One region of the Alishewanella sp. BS5-314 genome, then DNA from elsewhere that is predicted to be linked to it. Evidence: predicted binding sites of a transcription regulator. Region 1 holds the regulator's gene; the other holds the start of a gene.

Region 1 (4,193 bases):
CCGGATCACCATCGCCATGCTGCCACCGATAAAGAACATCACTAAAGCAAACACCAGATACATGGTACCGATATCTTTATGGTTAGTAGTAAACAGCCAGCGTTTTATCCCGGTTGGCTTATGGTCATGATCATGGTCATGCTCGTGTTCATGTGTAATAGCTGACATCGCTTACTCTCCCTTACCCTGCTGCACAGCGTAAACATCCGCAGCCTGCACGGCATCACCGGTATTATTATCAAAGGCATTGCGGGTATAGGTAATGACCGCGGCCAGTTCTTTCAGGCTGAGCTGCCGGCCAAAGGCCTGCATCGCCGTACCAGGTTTACCATTGACGATAATATCGATATGGGCGCGCCGGTCATTCAGCACCAGCTGACTGCCGCGGATCGCCGGGAAGATGCCGGGTAAACCGTTACCGCTGGCCTGATGACAGGCAACACACCAGCCCTGATACACCCGTTCACCGGTAGCCATCAGTTCTGCCATGTCCATATTCATCGCCAGTAATTCACGCTCTGCTGCCTTTGCTGCGGCAATACGGGCTTCTTCCTGTACCACCCAGGCCTGGTAATCCGCAGGCTCTTTCGCAATCACTACTACTGGCATAAAGCCATGATCTTTACCGCAGAGCTCAGCACACTGACCACGATAAATGCCAGGCTCATCAACCCGGGTCCAGGCTTCATTAATAAAGCCGGGGTTAGCATCTTTTTTAACGGCGAAGGCGGGCACCCACCAGGAGTGAATCACGTCGTCAGAGGTCATCAGAAAGCGAACTTTTTTACCGGTGGGGATCACCAGCGGCCGGTCAACTTCCAGCAGATAGTTCTCGCCTTTGGCCAGCTTGTTAGCAATTTGCTCACGTGGGGTAGCCAACAGGGAGAAATATTCGATCTCATGATCAAGATATTTGTAATGCCACTTCCACTGCGAGCCCGTCACTAATACGGTGACATCTGCAGCCGAGGTATCTTCCATCGCGATTAAGGTTTTGGTGGCAGGTATTGCCATACCAATCAGAATCACCACCGGAATGGCGGTCCACAGAATTTCAACCTTAGTGCTTTCGTGAAACTGAGCCGGCTGCACTCCCCGCGCTTTGCGGTGGCGAATGATGGACCAGAACATGATCCCAAACACCACTGCACCGATAACGCAACAAATCCAGAAAATTGTCATATGCAGTTGATAAACCTGCTGACTAATTTCCGTAACGCCCCGGGTCATATTTAAAGGCATGGATGTTGATGCATTTGCCGATGCGGCAAAAAGCAGGGTCGGCAGCGACCAAAGCAGACAACGCGCGTTTGTCACTGTACTTCTCCTCTGTCATTTGCAAAGCAAATTGCAGAAACCAAGTACACAGAACTACACGGTTTTTTTACTACCCACCCAACCGAATCTATGTGCTATACCCTTCATCCTTAAAGATTCGGGGATATAAGTTTCGCAATTTATTATTGTTATTGTTCTTGGGTTGATTTCGAGGCTAGCGCTGAAATCAGTAGCGGCACACCTGTTGTTATTTTTTCGCCGGCTACCGTCTAAGAATTATCCAGGATGAAGATTATGTAAACCCCTAAAATGCAAAAGTGCCGATAAAACCAACAGGTCATACCAGCACTTTTAAAAATAAGCTATTGAGAAATTTTATAAATTATAACCAGCTACCGTTACGGATCACCCCAACTGCCAAGCCTTCTATGGCGAAAAATTGCTGTCGCAAGTCAACTTTTATCACCTCAAAATCCGGATTTTCCGGTAACAGCAATACCTGATGGCCATCGCGCTGAAAGCGTTTTACCGTGACTTCATCATCGACCCGCGCGACGATGACCTGACCTGGCTGCGCCTGCTGGGTTTTGTGCACGGCCAGTAAGTCGCCATCCAGAATACCGATATCCTGCATACTCATACCTTGCACCCGCAATAAGAAATCAGCATGCGGTTTAAACAGGTTGGCATCGATCTGGTAATGATCCTGGACATGCTCTGCTGCCAGGATCGGCTGACCGGCGGCGACTTTACCAATTAATGGCAAACCCAGTTGCTCCGGGGGCGCGTCCTCTTCCAGTAAACGGATCCCACGAGAGGTGCCGGGTAACATCGCGATCACACCTTTCTTGGCCAGAGCTTTTAAATGTTCTTCCGCTGCGTTAGCTGACTTAAAGCCCAGCCGCACGGCAATTTCTGCCCGCGTCGGCGGCATACCGGTTTCCTGTTGATAATCCTTAATCAGCTGCAGAATTTCTGCCTGTCGTGGAGTAAGAGGTCTGTTCATGCTGGCTACCCATACAGTATTTACTGTGAGTATATACAGTCTTTCTGGCCTTGCCAAGTTTTCAGCGCGAACAAAACTTGCTGCTATGATCAGCTATGCTATTCTTAGCGCCCATTTTTTTCAGGTCAGTAAGGTTATGTTGTCAGGCTTTAAGCTGTTTACCAAACTGTTACGATGGCCCATCCGGCTGTTGGTGAAATATAAAATTGTGCCCGATAATCCTCTGCATGCGCTTGGAGTCGAGCCCGGACGGCCCTTGCTGTATATCTGCCATACTGAGTCCGCCAGCGATTTGGCAACCTTACGCCGGGTATGTCAGCAGTTACAATTACCTGATCCGCTATCGAAGGTGCAATTAGGGTCACAGCTATTACCACGAACCCTGTTTCTGGAGCAACCACACCGGCTGATCGGCGGGCGTGGCAAAACCCGGGCCCTGCAACAAGGCCAGCAATTGTTAGCCGCCCATCTGGCACAGCCTGAGCTAAGAGCGCAGTTAATGCCGGCTGCCATTTTATGGGGCCGGGCACCGGGTAAAGAGAACAGCATTAAATGGCTGATTGGCGAAGCACACTCACCAAACTGGCTGGCAAAATTACTTATTGTGCTAATTTCCGGACGCCATACGCTGGTGCGACTGAGTAAACCCGTGGATCTGCAACAAATGGCGGCCCAGTTTGGTTCCGCACCGGAAACGGCGCGTAAACTGTTACGGATGTCGCGGATCCACTTTTACCGGCAACGGCTGGCGGCAACCGGGCCCAAACTGATGCAACGTAATCAGTTATTTAATGCGTTATTGGCTTCACCGGCGCTGAAAAAGGCCATTGCCGACGAGGCCGAGACTAAACGCATCAGTTATCAGGCGGCCCAGCAGGAAGCCCGCAAGTTATTGCAGGAAATTGCCGCAGACTACCGCACCTCGACACTGCGCTTTGGCGACCGTATCCTTAGCTGGTTATGGCAAAAACTCTACTACGGTATCAAGGTAAAAAATGCCGATCAGCTGCGCGAGCTGGCACAAAAAGGGCACGAAATTGTCTATGTCCCCTGTCACCGCAGCCATATGGATTACTTATTACTTAGCTACATCATCTATCATCAGGGCCTGGTGCCGCCGCATATTGCGGCCGGTATTAATCTGAACTTCTGGCCAGCCGGTACCATTTTCCGCCGCGGTGGCGCTTTCTTTATCCGACGCAGCTTTAGTGGCAACAAGCTGTACTCAGCCGTATTCCGTGAATACCTGAGTTTGTTGTTTATCAAAGGTTATGCCGTCAAGTATTACACTGAAGGCGGTCGCAGCCGCACCGGCCGGCTGTTGCAGCCCAAAACCGGCATGCTGGCGATGACAGTACAGTCGATGCTACGCGGTATCGATCGCCCGGTCACGCTGGTACCGGTGTATCTGGGTTACGAGCATGTGATGGAGGTCAATACCTACCTTAGCGAACTGCAGGGCTCAGGTAAGCAAAAAGAATCGGTGTTTGGCGTACTGAAGGCAATCCGTAATCTGCGCGATTATGGCTATGGCTATGTCAACTTTGGCGAGCCGATTTCACTGAACCAGTATCTGAGCCAGCAAGTGCCAGCGTGGAAAAGTGAAATTAACCCACTGGAAGCACCTAAACCGCAGTGGTTAAATCCGGTGACCGGCAAGTTGTCCGAGCAGATTATGCGGCATATCAATCAGGCGGCGGCATTGAACAGCATTAACCTGATTGCCCTCTGTTTGCTGGCCAGCGATAAGCATAGCCTGACCCGGCAAGAGCTGGTGCAACAGCTGCAAGCCTATCTGACGCTGCAGCAAGCAGCACCCTATCATGCTAATGTCAGCCTGCCAGAACAAAGTGCCGAGCAAATGCTGGAGCATGCGGCCAAGATGCAAAAAATCATGCTGACGGCAGAC
Region 2 (4,193 bases), on a different contig from region 1:
TGCAGCTCTTCCCGCAGTTGTTTAATGATTTCACGTTGCTCTGCCTGATGATTAGCCGTCAGGGCACTCTGATGTTTTAACAGCGCAATAGTGGCTCTTAATTGTTCCACATTGTCAGAGTTCTCAGTGGCCGGTGCGTTTAGCATCGCTTTTAACTGCGCCAGCTCCTGAGTTAAATCCGCCACCTGATCGGCTTGACGGGCCGCCGCTGCGATGGCTTCATCGCGTTCGGCGATCAGACTATCCAACTGGGTTGTATCAACGGTAGCTACCGCAGCCTGTTGCAGTTGCAGCTCGGCAAGCTGTGCCTGCGTCTGCTGTAACGCTTCCGTTTGCATGGTCTGTTGTGCAGTCTGTTCTGCCACAGCGGCCTGATGCTGCTGTTGCAGACTGGCCAGTTGTTCGCGCAGCTGTACCACTTCTTCAGTGTTTGCAACCGCCTCTGCGCTGATCCGTTGCTGCAATTCTTGCTGCAACTGCTGATTTTGCTGCCGTAATTGTGTCAGTTGCTGCGTTAGCTCTGCTGCGCCATTCTGGCCGCGACCAGCCAATTGCTCCAGTACCGCATCGCGTTCGGCAGTCAGTTCAGCACACTGATCGGCGTACTCGGCCAACTGTTGATGGATCTGTTTCTTCGCTTCGAAGTACTGGCGTTGCTGCTCGGTGCTGCGCTTGCGCAGTTGTTCATGCTCATCGTTCAGGCTATCAAAGCGCTGTTGTTGCGCCGCCAGTTCTTGCTGCCATTGCGCCTGTAACTGAGTTAATTGCTGTTGTTTCGCGTCGGCTTCCTGCTCTGCCAGTTGCAGTTGCTGTTGCAGCGCAGCGAGTTGGGCAGCATTGGCCGTCAGTTGTTGCTGATAAGCGGCGGTTTCATCCTGCAGCTGTTGCAACTGTTCCAGCCGGGTTAACGCTGCCTGATAGTTTTGTTCCAGCTGCTGTAACTCTTGCGTGGTGTCTTCCAGTTGCTGTTGTTGCTTCTGCAACTGCTGTTGATATTGTTGCAGTTGCTGCTGATTAAGTTCGGCTTCTGCTTCGGCATTGGCTAATTGCCGTTGCGCCTGCTCCAGCGCCTGCTGTTGGGTGGTTAACTGCTGTTGCAGCTGTTGCTGCTCTAGCTGTAACTGGTCACGCTCAAAGCTGACATTAGCAAAATTATCAGCTTGCAATGCCAGCTGCTGTTGCTGGTTAGCCAGTGCTTGTTCCAGTTCGGATTTACGCTGCTCTGCCTGGCGTAAATTTTGTTGCAACAGTTGCACCTGCTCCACCGCTTTAACTTCGGCTTGCAGTGCTTCGGTTAACTGTTTATTTAACTGGTCGGTTTGCCATTGGGTCTGCTTCAGGGCTTCCCGCTGAAAGGCGGCCATAAAGTCTTCGCTGAAAACCGACGCTGAGTTTGCAGCGTCCTGCTGTCGCTGTTGCACCTGCTCGGTGCGCCACTTTTTATAGTGCGACACCACGGTAGCCTGAGCATCTGATACTTTAGACAGCAAGTAATCCAGAGACACCGCCTTGCCAGAGCTCTCTAAATCATCACAGATCTTCTTAACATCAGTATATTGCGACATGATTCTTTACCTTTTACCAACCGATGGGCGTGTTCGCTATGCGCTGCCCGGAATGAAAGCTTAAGGAATGGCAGAGCCTTGCGCAAAGGCTAAATGCACAAAATTTGCACAGCGCAAGGTGTTAGCTGCGGATTTAATTCATAATATTGATCTTTAACAAATTATTTTTTTAACCAGCATTATTTTGCGCGCTGAAAGCGTGTAAAAAAGCAGCGGAATAGCCCGAAGGTATTAGGGGGTAAAACCTTGGTTTGCGCGATACACTTTGCCAAAGCTAAATTTTACCGCTAAATTAACTGATTATTTATACAGTTGTTGTGCCTGATGATCCTATATATCGCGGAAAAGCCCAGTGTCGGCCGTGCCGTGGCCGCTGTTTTGCCCAAGCCGCACCAGTCCGGTGACGGCTTTATCAAAGTTGCTACCGGTGATGTGGTGACCTGGTGCATTGGTCACTTATTGGAATTAGCCGAACCAGAGCAGTACGCGCCGGAATATAAAAGCTGGCGCAAAGCGCATTTGCCCATTATTCCCCAGCAATGGCAGCAACAGGTAAAACGCCAGACCAGTAAGCAATTTCAGGTAGTAAAGCAGCTGATCAAGCAGGCAACACAACTGGTGAATATGGGGGACCCGGATCGGGTCGGACAAATCCTGGTCGATGAAGTGATCCACTATGCCGGTGTCAGCCAGGCGAAACTGGCCGCTACCCGACGTTGCCTGATTAATGATATGAACCCGGCAGCCATTAAAAAGGCGCTACAGGATTTACGGCCAAATAGTGACTTTATCCCACTGGCGACCTCGGCACTGGCCCGCGCCAGAGCCGATTGGCTGTACGGCATTAATATGACGCGTTTATGTACACTTTTGGGTCAGGATGCCGGTTATAAGGGAGTGTTATCGATTGGTCGGGTGCAAACTCCGGTACTGGGTTTAGTGGTGCAGCGTGACCTCGAGATCGAAAACTTTGTCAGTAAGCCCTTTTATGAGGTGTGGGTTACGCTGCAAACGGCACAACAGCAGCAATTTCAGGCCAAATGGCAGCCCAGTGCTGCCTGCGCACCTTATCAGGACGAAGAGGGCCGGGTACTGCTGAAAAAACTGGCCGAGACCGTAGTACAGAAAGTCAGCGGTCAGGCCGCTGTTGTGAAAGCAGTGAGCCGCGAGCCGAAAAAGCATGCGCCACCGCTGCCATACAGCTTATCGGCATTGCAGATCGATGCAGCCAAGCGTTTTAATCTCAGCGCCCAACGTACGCTGGATCTCTGTCAGCAACTGTATGAGCGGCATAAGCTGATCACCTACCCCCGTTCAGATTGCCGCTATTTGCCAACAGGACATCTTGCAGACCGTCATAGCGTGAGTCAGGCCATTGCGAAAACGGCGGTAAATCTGGCCAGTGCGGTGACGACTGCTGATCTGAGTTTACATAGCAAAGCCTGGAATGACGCCCAGGTCGGGGCGCACCATGCCATTATCCCAACCTCGGCCAGTATCGATGCCAGCCGCTTAAGCCGCGAGGAGCAGCAGCTGTACGAACTGATTGCCAGACAGTACTTAATGCAGTTTTACCCCTCCTTTCAGTATGTCGAACATCAAATCGATAGCGAAGTCGCCGGCGGACTCTTTATTGCCAGGCAAAAGTCGGTCATTGCCGAGGGCTGGAAGCAGCTGTTATCCGGCGGCGTCAGCGCCGGCAAGGATAGTCAGCCCAACTCAGATTATGCGGCCAGGCCATTACCCGACGTAAAGCCCGGTGACGTCCTGCAATGTGTTGCCGGCAAGCTGGACGAGAAACAAACCAGTCCGCCCAAAGCCTTTACCGATGCCACCTTGCTGGCGGCCATGACCGGTATTGCCCGTTATGTGCAGGACCCGGAATTAAAAAAGATCCTGCGGGATACTGATGGCCTGGGTACTGAAGCGACCCGCGCCGGCATTATCGAGCTGTTGTTCAAGCGCCGGTTTTTACACAAGCAGGGTAAAGAGATCCGTGCTACTGCGGTAGGCCGGCAGTTTATTGGTTGCTTGCCGCCACGGCTGGTATTACCCGATATGACCGCGCAATGGGAAGCGCAGTTAGAAGCGATAGCTGAAAAAAAACTGGCGTACCGTGATTTTATGCAGCCGCTACAGCAGGAACTTACCAGCTTGCTACAGGATGTCGCCGCGCAGCCGCAGTCCTTTCAGGGGTTAGCCCAAAAGGGTTATGCGGTAACAAGGCGACGTGCCGCCAGGCCTCGCCGTGCCAAGCGTACCGCCTGATGCATATTGGCGAGATAGGCGTTGGCGATATTTTGCACTAGGCTCAACAAACCGCCGGCAGCCGCTTTTTTGGCTACTGGCTGGAGATAGCAGGAAATTCGCCTACACTTATGACGTGCCATCACTCTTCTGAGCAAGGGGTGGCACGCCCTGGCGGGTATGTCGTCAGAGCGGACAGCCAACGCTGTTTCTTCACAGAGAAGGTGCATAAAATGATATTGTTAGTTGGTGGTGAAAAAGGTGGCAGTGGCAAAAGCTGTCTGGCGCAAAATATAGCCGTCTACTTTTCGCGGGAAAAGAATGCCAATGTCATGCTGGTTGACTGCGATCCGCAGCGAACCACATCGGATTGGGTGCAAG

What was found. The regulator LexA, encoded in region 1, represses DNA repair genes until DNA is damaged. The targets are predictions, from matches to a motif close to TACTGTATNNNNATACAGTA.
Region 2: a site for LexA is predicted at 1,860-1,879, ahead of H1D31_RS16545 (DNA topoisomerase III). Genes of this name have one in related genera too.

Annotation. Positions count from the first base shown of each region.
Region 1 is NZ_JACEHJ010000001.1:886,236-890,428, forward strand. It holds gene ctaD (cytochrome c oxidase subunit I) at 1-168, opposite strand, end outside; gene coxB (cytochrome c oxidase subunit II) at 172-1,242, opposite strand; gene lexA (transcriptional repressor LexA) at 1,661-2,284, opposite strand; gene plsB (glycerol-3-phosphate 1-O-acyltransferase PlsB) at 2,421-4,193, shown strand, end outside.
Region 2 is NZ_JACEHJ010000002.1:2,580,618-2,584,810, reverse strand. It holds gene H1D31_RS16550 (hypothetical protein) at 1-1,565, opposite strand, end outside; gene H1D31_RS16545 (DNA topoisomerase III) at 1,890-3,833, shown strand; gene H1D31_RS16540 (AAA family ATPase) at 4,046-4,193, shown strand, end outside.